One region of the Streptomyces sp. Tu6071 genome, then DNA from elsewhere that is predicted to be linked to it. Evidence: riboswitches for the same ligand, from Rfam matches in the RefSeq annotation. Region 1 holds a riboswitch; the other holds the start of a gene.
What was found. Region 1 has a riboswitch for glycine ahead of gcvP (aminomethyl-transferring glycine dehydrogenase). Riboswitches for the same ligand answer to the same signal wherever they lie in the genome.

Region 1 (5,758 bases):
CGCGCTCCAGAACATCCGCGGCACCGTGCGGCACCTGCGCCACCGCGATCCGAAGGACCTGGAGGGGATGACCCTCATGAGCGACGGGGCGACGGTCTACGAGTGCACGTCGTCCGAGGAGGTCGTGGAGCTGCTCCAGGGCGGCCAGGGCATCTTCGGTATCGCCGTGGGGGTCGTGCAGCGCGATGTCGAGGCGGCGCTCGCGCAGCTGCACGGTGAGCGGGTCGACGAGGGCGAGACGGTGATCCGGGGCGGCGAGGCCGCCGGGGACGAACTCGCGGCGCGGCGGCGCAACCGGGCGGTGTGAGGACCGGGACCTCGCAGGACCTCGCGGAGCGGAGGCGGGCGGCCGGGTGGCCGCCCGCCTCTCCCATGTCTGTCTCCGCCCCTTGTTCCCGCCTTCCTCGTGTCCCCGGCCTTCCGTACCGGGCGTTGTCAGTGGGGTGCGCGAGCATGGGGGTGTGAGACGTGCCCCGACCGTGCTGCATCTCGACATGGATGCCTTCTTCGCCGCTGCCGAGCAGGCGGCGAAGCCGAGCCTGCGCGGGAAGGCGGTCGTCGTCGGGGGGCTCGGTCCGCGCGGCGTCGTCTCCACCGCGTCGTACGAGGCGCGCTCCTTCGGGGTGCACTCGGCGATGCCCACGGCGCAGGCGCGCCGCCTCGCGCCGAACGCCGCCTACCTCTTCCCCCGCTTCACGCTCTACCGGAGCGTGAGCGAGCAGGTAATGGAGCTGCTCGGGGCGCTCTCGCCGCTCGTGGAGCCGCTGAGCCTCGACGAGGCGTTCGTCGACCTGGAGGCCGGTGGCGTGGCCTTCGACGCGGGGACGGCGCGCGCGGTGGGGGAGCGGCTGCGGGCCGACATCAGGGCGCGGACGGGGCTGACGGGCTCCGTGGGGCTCGCCGCGTCGAAGATGCTCGCGAAGATCGGCTCCGAGCGGGCCAAGCCGGACGGGCTCGTGCTGATCGAGCCGGGCACCGAGCGCGAGCTGCTCGCGCCGCTCTCCGTGCGGGTGCTGCCCGGGATCGGCCCCGCCACCGGGGACCACCTGCGCAGGGCCGGGATCAGCACGATCGGGGAGATCGCGGAGGCGGGCGAGGACGAACTCGTACGGCTGCTCGGGAAGGCGCACGGCGCGGGGGTGTACGCGATGTCGCTCGCGCACGACGAGCGGCCCGTCGTCGCCGAGCGGGAGGGGAAATCGGTCTCGGTCGAGGACACGTACGACCTGGACATCCACGACCGGGTACGGGTACGGGCCGAGGTCGCCGCGCTCGCCGACCGCTGCGTGGGGCGGCTGCGGGCGAGCGGGCGCTCGGGGCGGACCGTGGTGCTCAAGGTCCGCCGGTACGACTTCTCGACGCTCACACGCTCCGAGACGCTGCGCGCGCCGACCGACGACCCGGCCGTCGTGCGCGAGGCGGCGGCGCGGCTCCTGGAACTCGTGGACACGACGGGCGGGGTGCGGCTGCTCGGGGTCGGTGTCTCCGGGCTCGCCGACTTCACGCAGGAGGTGCTGTTCGCGCGGACGACGGCGGGGGAGGAACCCCTCGCCCTGGCCCCCGAACCGCTCCGGGTGACCTCGCCCGTGCCCGTGCCGTCAGTGCCGCCCGCGCCGCGGTGGCGGCCGGGCCAGGACGTCGTGCACACGGAGCACGGGCCCGGCTGGGTGCAGGGCAGCGGGCTCGGGCGGGTCACCGTGCGCTTCGAGACGCCGTACGACGAGCGCCCGGGGCGCGTACGGACCTTCGCCGTCGACGACCCGGAGCTGAGCGCGGGGGAACCGCTTCCGCTGGTGCGGGGCACGGGCACGGGCGAGGTGCGGCCGGGGGCGGCGGGGGTGCCGTAGACGCTGGTGCCGGAAGGTGGCCGGGAATCGACAGGGGAGCGGGGCCCTCAGGCGTCCTCGCGGCCCGCGATGCTCCCGAACTCGACGTCCTCGTGCGGTTCCGGGGGGTTCGCGTCGAGGCCGTAGTGGCGGTAGAGCTGGAGTTCCTGCTGCGGCGAGAGGTGGCGGCCCACGCCGAAGTCGGGCGCGTCCTTGATGAGGGCGCGTGCGAAGGGGACGCGCAGGACGCCCGAGACGAGCCGGCTCGGCTCCAGGGGGACGAAGGCGTCCCTGCTGAAGAGGCCGGTGCGTATCGCCGCCCACTCGGGGATTCCGGTGGCGTCGTCGAGGTACACCTCGTCCACGGTGCCGATCCGGGCACCCTCGTGGTCCACCGCCTTGCGACCGATCAGGGCGTGCGGGTCGATATCGGTCTCCACGGCACCTCCTGGTGTCGGCGCCCGCGCTGCGGGGCCGTAGGGCTCGTACCCCTACGTAAAGGCACTTCCGCTCCGGCGGCCACTCGGCGCCCCGCCGCCCCTGACCCGCCCGGCGCGCCGCTGGTACGCTGGCCATTGGCTGCTGACCCTGTGCGGGAGAGTGCCCCGGAGCTCGACACCGGGGACGCCGAAGGAGCAAATCCTCCCCGGAATCTCTCAGGCCCCTGTACCGCGCGGGTGAGGTCACTCTGGAAAGCAGGACGCGTCCGGCGGGTACGCGGGGCGTCGGTCCTCACCGACGGTGCAAGCCTGCGCGGGCGCGTGCGTCCGTGAAGGTGAAGCTCTCAGGTCCGGATGACAGAGGGGGAGGCCGTCCGGGTACCCGCAGGTGGTATCCGGTGCAGGTCGCGCCGACCAGGAGGCCCCCGCAGATGACCGTCCACCGCACCCCGCTGACCCGGCTGGAAGAGGGCACTCCCTTCGCCCAGCGCCACATCGGGCCCGACGCCGAGGCGCGGGCGAAGATGCTCGCCCAGGTCGGCTTCGGCTCGCTCGACGAACTCACCGCCGCCGCCGTGCCCGAGGTGATCCGCTCCGCCGAGGCGCTCCAGCTCCCCGCCGCGCGCACCGAGGCCGAGGTCCTCGCCGAACTGCGCGCCCTCGCCCGGCGCAACGAGGTCGTGGACTCCATGATCGGCCTCGGCTACTACGGCACCTTCACGCCGCCGGTCATCCTGCGCAACGTCATGGAGAACCCTGCCTGGTACACCGCGTACACGCCGTACCAGCCGGAGATCTCGCAGGGCCGCCTGGAGGCGCTGCTCAACTTCCAGACGATGGTCGCCGACCTCACCGGGCTGCCCACCTCGGGCGCCTCGCTGCTCGACGAGGGCACCGCCGCGGCCGAGGCGATGGCCCTCTCGCGGCGCGTCGGCAAGGTCAAGAAGGGCGTCTACCTCGTCGACGCCGACACCTTCCCGCAGACCGTCGCCGTGCTGCGCACCCGCGCCGAGCCGACGGGCGTCGAGGTCGTCGTCGCCGACCTGTCCCAGGGCCTGCCCGCCGAGTACGCCGAGGGCGGCGTCACAGGCGTCCTCCTCCAGTACCCGGGCGCCTCCGGGGCCGTACGGGACCTGCGCCCCGTCATCGAGCAGGCGCACGCGGTCAACGCCGTGGTCACCGTCGCCGCCGACCTGCTCGCGCTCACCCTGCTGACCCCGCCCGGCGAACTGGGCGCGGACATCGCCGTCGGCACGACGCAGCGTTTCGGTGTCCCGATGGGCTTCGGCGGCCCGCACGCGGGCTACATGGCCGTCCGCGAGGCGCACGCGCGCAGCCTGCCCGGACGCCTCGTCGGCGTCTCCGTGGACGCGGACGGCGACAAGGCGTACCGCCTCGCCCTCCAGACCCGCGAGCAGCACATCCGCCGCGAGAAGGCGACGAGCAACATCTGCACCGCGCAGGTCCTCCTCGCGGTCATGGCCGGGATGTACGCGGTCTACCACGGCCCGGACGGACTGCGCGCGATCGCCGAGCGCACCCACCGTTACGCGAGCCTGCTCGCCGCCGGGCTGCGCGCCGGGGGCGTCGCCGTCGCCCACGGCGAGTACTTCGACACCCTCACCGTGACCGTCCCCGGCCGCGCCGACGCGATCCTCGCCGCCGCTCGCGAGCAGGGCGTCAACCTCTACCGCGTGGACGCGGACACGCTCTCGCTCGCCTGCGACGAGACCACCGACCGCGCCCGCCTCGCCGCCGTCTGGGCCGCCTTCGGCGTCAGCGCCGACATCGAGGCGCTCGACGCCTCGGCGGAGGACGCGCTCCCCGGGGCGCTGCGCCGTACGAGCACGTACCTGAGCCACCCGGTCTTCCACGCGCACCGCTCCGAGACGGCGATGCTGCGCTACCTGCGCTCGCTCTCCGACAAGGACTACGCCCTGGACCGGGGCATGATCCCGCTCGGCTCCTGCACGATGAAGCTCAACGCGACGACCGAGATGGAGCCCGTCACCTGGCCCGAGTTCGGTTCCCTGCACCCCTTCGTGCCCGTCTCGCAGGCGCAGGGGTACCTGGAGCTGATCCGTGAGCTGGAGGAGCGGCTCGCCGAGGTCACCGGGTACGACAGGGTCTCGCTCCAGCCGAACGCCGGTTCCCAGGGCGAGCTGGCCGGGCTGCTCGCGGTGCGCGGCTACCACCGCGCGAACGGCGACACGGCCCGTACCGTCTGCCTCATCCCCTCCTCGGCGCACGGCACCAACGCCGCGTCCGCCGTCATGGCCGGGATGAAGGTCGTCGTCGTCAAGACCGCCGAGGACGGCGAGGTGGATCTCGACGACCTCCACGCCAAGATCGACAAGCACCGCGACGAACTCGCCGTGCTCATGATCACGTACCCCTCGACGCACGGCGTCTTCGAGGAGCACGTCGCCGACGTCTGCGCGGCCGTGCACGAGGCCGGTGGCCAGGTCTACATCGACGGCGCCAACCTCAACGCCCTCGTCGGCCTCGCGCGGCCCGGCCACTTCGGCGGCGACGTCTCGCACCTCAACCTGCACAAGACCTTCTGCATCCCGCACGGCGGCGGCGGCCCCGGCGTCGGCCCGATCGGCGTCCGCGAGCACCTCGCCCCGTACCTCCCCAACCACCCGCTCCAGCCGGCGGCGGGGCCCGAGACCGGGGTCGGCCCGGTCTCGGCCGCGCCGTGGGGCTCCGCGGGCATCCTCCCGATCTCCTGGGCGTACGTGCGGCTCATGGGCGGCGAGGGGCTCAAGGAGGCCACGCAGGTCGCCGTGCTCTCGGCGAACTACATCGCCAAGCGCCTGGAGCCGCACTTCCCCGTGCTCTACACCGGCCCCGCCGGGCTCGTCGCGCACGAGTGCATCGTGGACCTGCGCGAGCTGACGAAGACCACGGGCGTCAGCGTCGACGACATCGCCAAGCGCCTCATCGACTACGGCTTCCACGCCCCGACGATGTCCTTCCCGGTCGCCGGGACGCTCATGATCGAGCCGACCGAGAGCGAGAACCTCGCCGAGCTGGACCGTTTCTGCGAGGCGATGATCGCCATTCGCGCCGAGATCGAGAAGGTCGCGGCCGGTACGTGGCCCGCCGAGGACAACCCGCTGCGCAACGCCCCGCACACCGCGCGGGCGCTCGCGGGGGAGTGGGAGCACGCCTACGAGCGCGCCGAGGCCGTCTTCCCGGGCCACGTCGACCCGACGACGAAGTACTGGCCGCCGGTGCGCCGGATCGACCAGGCGTTCGGCGACCGGAACCTCGTGTGCTCCTGCCCGCCGCTGGACGCCTACGAGGACTGAGCCGGTCCGCCCCCCGAGGGCGCTCGACTCCCCCCATGGGAAACGCGGGGCCGGTACGGAGATCGTCTCTCCGTACCGGCCCCGCGCCGTGCGTCCGGTCCGTCCGGGCGGCTCAGGCCGCCGTCGTCACCGTGTCCGCCGCCGGGCGGTGCGGGGCGATGACGCTGCCGTCCGG
Region 2 (5,758 bases), 4.7 Mb from region 1:
TGACGCAGGGCGCGTAGGAGTGCCCGGCCACGTCCATGGAGCTGTACCGCGCCTCGGGCGAGCCCGGGGTGCCGGAGAAGAGCAGCATGTGGACGCTGCTCGTGGCGAGGGCGTGCAACAGCGCCTCGTAGGAGTCGAAGCGGCCGGGTACGACCTGCCGCAACGCCTCTTCGAGGTACTCCCCCGTCCCCGGCCGCGTGCGGCCCGGGATCTCGCCCCCGGCCGCCGTGCCCGACGCACTCACCTGTGACCGCCCCTTCGTCGTGAATCGACCGCCCCACCGTACTGGCCCCGGTCCCGGAGCGCAGGGCCGCGCCGCGCGCGACCTCGTGCCGAAGCGCCGCGCGACGTCGTCCCCGACCCGCGCGCGACCTCCCATGAAACCAGTTCGGCGCGCGGACCGGTCCTCGCGCGCTCCCCGGCGGCTCAGTACCCCGCGGCCGTGTGGAAGGGGCGCACCCGGCCCCGCAGCCAGTCGGCGACCGGGTCCTGGGCCACGTCGAGGAGGATCAGGTTGACCGGCCAGGCGACGGGGGCCCGGCCGAGCGCGCGCCCGAGCGCGTCGAGCACCGCCTCGCCGCCCGCCGGGTCGCTCAGTTCCACGCCCACGAAGAGGGAGGGCGGCTGGTCCTCGACCTCCGCGAGGCAGCGGCGGGCGGTGCGGACGAGCCCGGTGACGGCGAACTCCTCGGCGGCGGCGCTCAGGAAGTCCACCGGGTCCACCTGCCAGTCCGGTTCGCGCAGCCGCACCCGGCCGCCGCCGCCCGGCCCGTCGAGCACCGTGCGCCCCGCGCGGCACAGTTCGGCGACGGCGGGCGGCGGCAGGGGCACGGTGACGGTGCCCTCGGGGTTGAGGAGGATGCCGAGCTGCGCGGGCAGTCCGCGCGCGAAGTCGATCGCGGCGACCTCGGCGAAAGGCGTGTACGTGCCCATGACGCCGAGCAGTTGCGACTGGGAGCTGAAGACCGGCACGTACGCCTGTCCGTCCAGCTCGACCGCCGGGAGGTCGAGCGCCATGCTCTCGGGGCCGCCGCCCTTGGGCAGCGGCACCCATATCGTGGCGCGCCCGAGCGTCTCGACGATGCGCCCGCCCGCGCCCGGCACGCCGAGCGAGGCGACGAGCACCTGCTCCAGCTCGTTGCCCGGCCATCCGCCGTACGGCGCGGTCTCGGCCGTCGTCTGCGCCGGAACGTTCATCCGCTTCCCACCCTGAGCCCGCGGGCGCCTGACCCGCTGTCGTTCACCGGGCCGCCGCTGTGCGCGGGGCCGCTGCCGTTCGCTGCTTGCGGGCGCACTGTAGCGCGCGGCGCCGACAGGCGGCCCGGCCCTGGCACGGCCCCGACCGGCCTCGGACTGGCCCCCGACCGGCCTCGGACCGGTCCCCGACCGGCCCCGGACCGGGGTCGGCTGGGCCCCGGACCCGCTCAGCCGTCCGCCGCGCCGCGCGGCGCGGGGAGCGCGGGGCCCTTCGTCGTGTGCGGTGTCGCCCGGGGTCGCGGCGGGGGTACGAAGTCGAGTGCCGCCAGTTCCGCCGCGGCCTCGCGGTCGAGGAGGACGAGGTGGGCGCAGCCGCGGGGGAGCAGCCCGCGCGCGGCCCGTGCGCGCAGCCTGCCCGCGGCCCTGCGGTGGCGGGCGAAGGCGTACCGGCTCACCTCGCGTCCGCGGGCGCGCTGACCGGCGCGGGCGAGCGGCGGGGAGACGTCGAGGAAGAGCAGGTGGAAGCGGGTGCCGCGGCGGCGGGCGGCGAGGGCGAGCAGGGCCCGGACGAAGGGCAGCGTCCCGCAGTCGTGCACGAGGAGGCTCTCGCGCGTGGTGAGGGCGGCGCGCAGCAGGACGCGGTAGTGGTCGAGGCGGACGAGCGGCCGGTAGAGGGCGTAGGGCAGGGCGGGCAGCCGGGCCGCCCAGCGCTCGCGGGTGTCCTGCGAGTCGATGGTGCGGGCGGCGGCGAGGCGGGCCAGGAGCGTCGACTTGCCGCTGCCGGGGAGCCCGGAGACGGCCACGAGGTCGCCCTCGGCGAACCGTAGCCGCCGGGGGGCGTACGGGGCGCCTTCGCGCAGGTCCAGGACGCGGGGCGCGGCCCGGTGCGCGGGCGCGTCCCCGGCGTACGGTGCCGCGCCCCTCGCACCGCCGGACTCCCTCGCACCACTACGCGCGCCCACCTCGGCCCGCTCCGCCGCACCACTGCCCACTCCCCCGCCACCGCCCGCGCCCGCACGGCCGCGCTCCCCCGCACTCGCCCCCGCGCCCACCTCGGCCCGCTCCCCCGTACCCGCCCCGCCCCGCGCTCCCGTACCCGCCCCCGCCCCAGCCCGTCCCCCCGTACCCGTGTCGCCACGCTCCGTGCCGGTCTGCTGCCGCATCGCGATTCCTCCCCCGTGCTCGCGGTCCGCCCGCCGCACGCCCCCTCAGAGTAAAGAGAAGGTAATGCGGACTACCGGGACAGTGCCCAGCCCGGGGGTGCGGGAATCCCGGCGTGACGCACCTCGCCACCGGGGGGCGGGATGCCCCTTCTGTCGCCCGGAGAGGCGTGCGATGATGGCGGCGATCGACCGCTTCACCCCAGCGCGACGGCTCCAGGGCCGGACGGCTGGACAACCTCATAACGGCCGCTTGAATCCGCGCGGGAGAGTCCCGGGAGCCGCACAGCCGCTCCGGGGCGCCGAAGGAGCAAGTCCCTCCCTTGAATCTCTCAGGCCCCGATACCGCGCGGGCGAGGCACATCTGAAAAGCGGGCCGGGCGACCGGTCCCACCCACGGTGCAAGTCCGCCCGCCGCGCGCGGGTCATGGCGAACCTCTCAGGTCCCGATGACAGATGGGGAGGAACCACCTCGCCCGTCTCGTTTCTGGGAGCCGACCGCATGAGCGACACGCCAGACACCGCCCCCCTCCGCAGGACCGCGCTCGACGCCGCGCACCGCGCGCTCGGCGCGACGATGACCGACTTCGCCGGCTGGGACATGCCGCTGCGCTACGGCAGCGAGCGCGAGGAGCACACAGCGGTGCGCGAGCGCGCCGGGCTCTTCGACCTCTCCCACATGGGCGAGATCACCGTCGCGGGGCCGCAGGCCGTAGACCTCCTCGACTTCGCGCTCGTCGGCAACATCGGCTCCGTGAACGAGGGCCGCGCCCGCTACACGATGATCTGCCGCGAGGACGGCGGCATCCTCGACGACCTCATCGTCTACCGCACCGGTGCCGACACCTACCTCGTCGTCGCCAACGCCTCCAACGCGCAGACCGTCCTCGACGCGCTGCGGGAGCGCGCGGCCGGTTTCGACGCCGAGGTGCGCGACGACCGGGACGCGTACGCGCTCCTCGCCGTGCAGGGTCCGGCGGCGGCCCGCATCCTCGCGAAGATCACCGACGCGGACCTCGACGGGCTCAAGTACTACGCGGGCCTGCCCGGCTCCGCGGGTGGCGTCGCGGTCATGATCGCGCGCACCGGCTACACGGGCGAGGACGGTTTCGAGCTGTTCTGCGCCCCTGCCGACGCGCCGAAGCTGTGGGGCGCGCTCTTCGCGGCGGGGACCGGGTCCGGCATGGTGCCGTGCGGGCTGGCCTGCCGCGACACGCTGCGGCTCGAAGCCGGGATGCCGCTGTACGGGCACGAGCTGAGCACCGCGCTCACGCCGTTCGACGCGGGCCTCGGGCGCGTCGTGAAGTTCGAGAAGACGTCGAACGAGGGCCGTTTCGTCGGCCGCGAGGCACTGGAGGCCGCCGCCGAGAAGGCCGCGAGCACCCCGCCGCGCAAGCTCGTCGGGCTGATCGCCGCGGGGCGTCGGGTCCCGCGCGCCGGGTACGCGGTCGTGGCGGACGGGCAGGTCGTCGGCGAGGTCACCTCGGGTGCCCCGTCCCCGACGCTCGGCAAGCCCCTCGCGATGGCCTACGTGGACGCCGCGCACGCCGCGCCGGGCACGGAGGGCGTCGGCGTCGACATCCGGGGCAAGCAGGAGCCGTACGAGGTCGTGGCGCTGCCCTTCTACAAGCGGCAGAAGTAGCGTCCGCGAGTCGCCGGGCGCGCCGCGCGGGCGCTGTCCGTACGGGAGCGCGCGCTCCGCGTACGGCGCGGTCCCGTACCCGTGCCTCCCGCATCCCCTTTCCCCACCACTCCCCCGCGTACAGGAGAATTCAGGCCATGAGCAACCCCACGAACCTGCGGTACAGCAAAGAGCACGAGTGGCTGTCGGCCGCCGCGGACGGCGTCTCGACGGTCGGCATCACGGCGTACGCCGCCGGTCAGCTCGGTGACGTCGTCTACGCGCAGCTCCCCGAGGTCGGCGACAGCGTCGAGGCGGGCGAGACCTGCGGCGAGCTGGAGTCGACGAAGTCGGTGAGCGACCTGTACTCGCCCGTCAACGGTGAGGTCACCGAGGTCAACTCGGACGTCGTCGAGGACCCCTCGCTCGTCAACTCTGCCCCCTTCGAGGGCGGCTGGCTCTTCAAGGTGCGCGTGAGCGAGGAGCCCGGCGACCTGCTGAGCGCCGAGGAGTACGCGGCCTTCGCCGGCTCCGACGCCTGACGGCGCACGGACGACGTTCGAGACGACGCACGATAGGGACTGAACTCTTGTCTTCGCTCCTCAACACCCCGCTCCACGAGCTCGACCCCGAGGTGGCCTCGGCGGTCGACGCCGAGCTGCACCGCCAGCAGTCCACGCTGGAGATGATCGCCTCCGAGAACTTCGCGCCCGTCGCCGTCATGGAGGCGCAGGGCTCGGTGCTCACCAACAAGTACGCCGAGGGCTACCCGGGCCGTCGTTACTACGGCGGCTGCGAGCACGTCGACGTGGTCGAGCAGCTCGCGATCGACCGGGTCAAGGCGCTCTTCGGCGCCGAGCACGCCAACGTGCAGCCGCACTCGGGCGCGCAGGCGAACGCCGCCGCGATGTTCGCGCTGCTCAAGCCGGGCGACACGATCATGGGCCTGAACCTGGCCCACGGCGGTCACCTGACCCACGGCATGAAGATCAACTTCTCCGGCAAGCTTTACAACGTCGTCGCGTACCACGTCGACGAGGAGACCGGCCGGGTCGACATGGACCAGGTCGAGAAGCTGGCGCGCGAGGCGCGGCCGAAGCTCATCGTGGCCGGCTGGTCGGCGTACCCGCGTCAGCTCGACTTCGCCGCGTTCCGCCGGATCGCGGACGAGGTCGGCGCGTACCTCATGGTCGACATGGCGCACTTCGCCGGGCTCGTCGCGGCGGGTCTGCACCCCTCGCCGGTGCCGCACGCGCACGTCGTCACGACGACGACGCACAAGACGCTGGGCGGGCCGCGCGGCGGCGTGATCCTGTCGACGGCCGAGCTGGCGAAGAAGATCAACTCGGCTGTGTTCCCCGGTCAGCAGGGCGGTCCGCTGGAGCACGTGATCGCGGGCAAGGCGGTGGCCTTCAAGGTCGCGGCCTCGGACGACTTCAAGGACCGCCAGGCGCGGACCCTGGAGGGCGCGCGCGTCCTCGCGGAGCGCCTCGTCGCCGCCGACGTCACCGAGCACGGTGTCTCGGTCCTGTCGGGTGGTACGGACGTGCACCTCGTCCTCGTCGACCTGCGCCACTCGGAGCTGGACGGCCAGCAGGCCGAGGACCGACTCCACGAAGTCGGCATCACGGTCAACCGCAACGCGGTCCCGAACGACCCGCGTCCCCCGATGGTCACCTCGGGTCTGCGCATCGGGACCCCGGCGCTCGCGACGCGCGGCTTCGGCGCGGCGGACTTCGCCGAGGTCGCCGACATCATCGCCGAGGCGCTCAAGCCCGGC

Region 2: another riboswitch for glycine. It lies ahead of gcvT (glycine cleavage system aminomethyltransferase GcvT); the one in region 1 lies ahead of gcvP (aminomethyl-transferring glycine dehydrogenase).

What each region holds. Positions count from the first base shown of each region.
Region 1 covers NZ_CM001165.1:6,830,819-6,836,576, forward strand. Annotated here, with positions in the region: gene STTU_RS29010 (MerR family transcriptional regulator) at 1-307, shown strand, start outside; gene STTU_RS29015 (DNA polymerase IV) at 462-1,847, shown strand; gene STTU_RS29020 (PRC-barrel domain-containing protein) at 1,895-2,266, opposite strand; glycine riboswitch at 2,410-2,508, shown strand; gene gcvP (aminomethyl-transferring glycine dehydrogenase) at 2,698-5,583, shown strand; gene STTU_RS29030 (DUF5999 family protein) at 5,696-5,758, opposite strand, start outside.
Region 2 covers NZ_CM001165.1:2,150,163-2,155,920, forward strand. Annotated here, with positions in the region: gene STTU_RS08640 (enhanced serine sensitivity protein SseB C-terminal domain-containing protein) at 1-244, opposite strand, end outside; gene STTU_RS08645 (enhanced serine sensitivity protein SseB) at 427-1,197, opposite strand; gene STTU_RS08650 (AAA family ATPase) at 1,425-2,360, opposite strand; glycine riboswitch at 2,612-2,715, shown strand; gene gcvT (glycine cleavage system aminomethyltransferase GcvT) at 2,860-3,999, shown strand; gene gcvH (glycine cleavage system protein GcvH) at 4,137-4,520, shown strand; gene glyA (serine hydroxymethyltransferase) at 4,568-5,758, shown strand, end outside.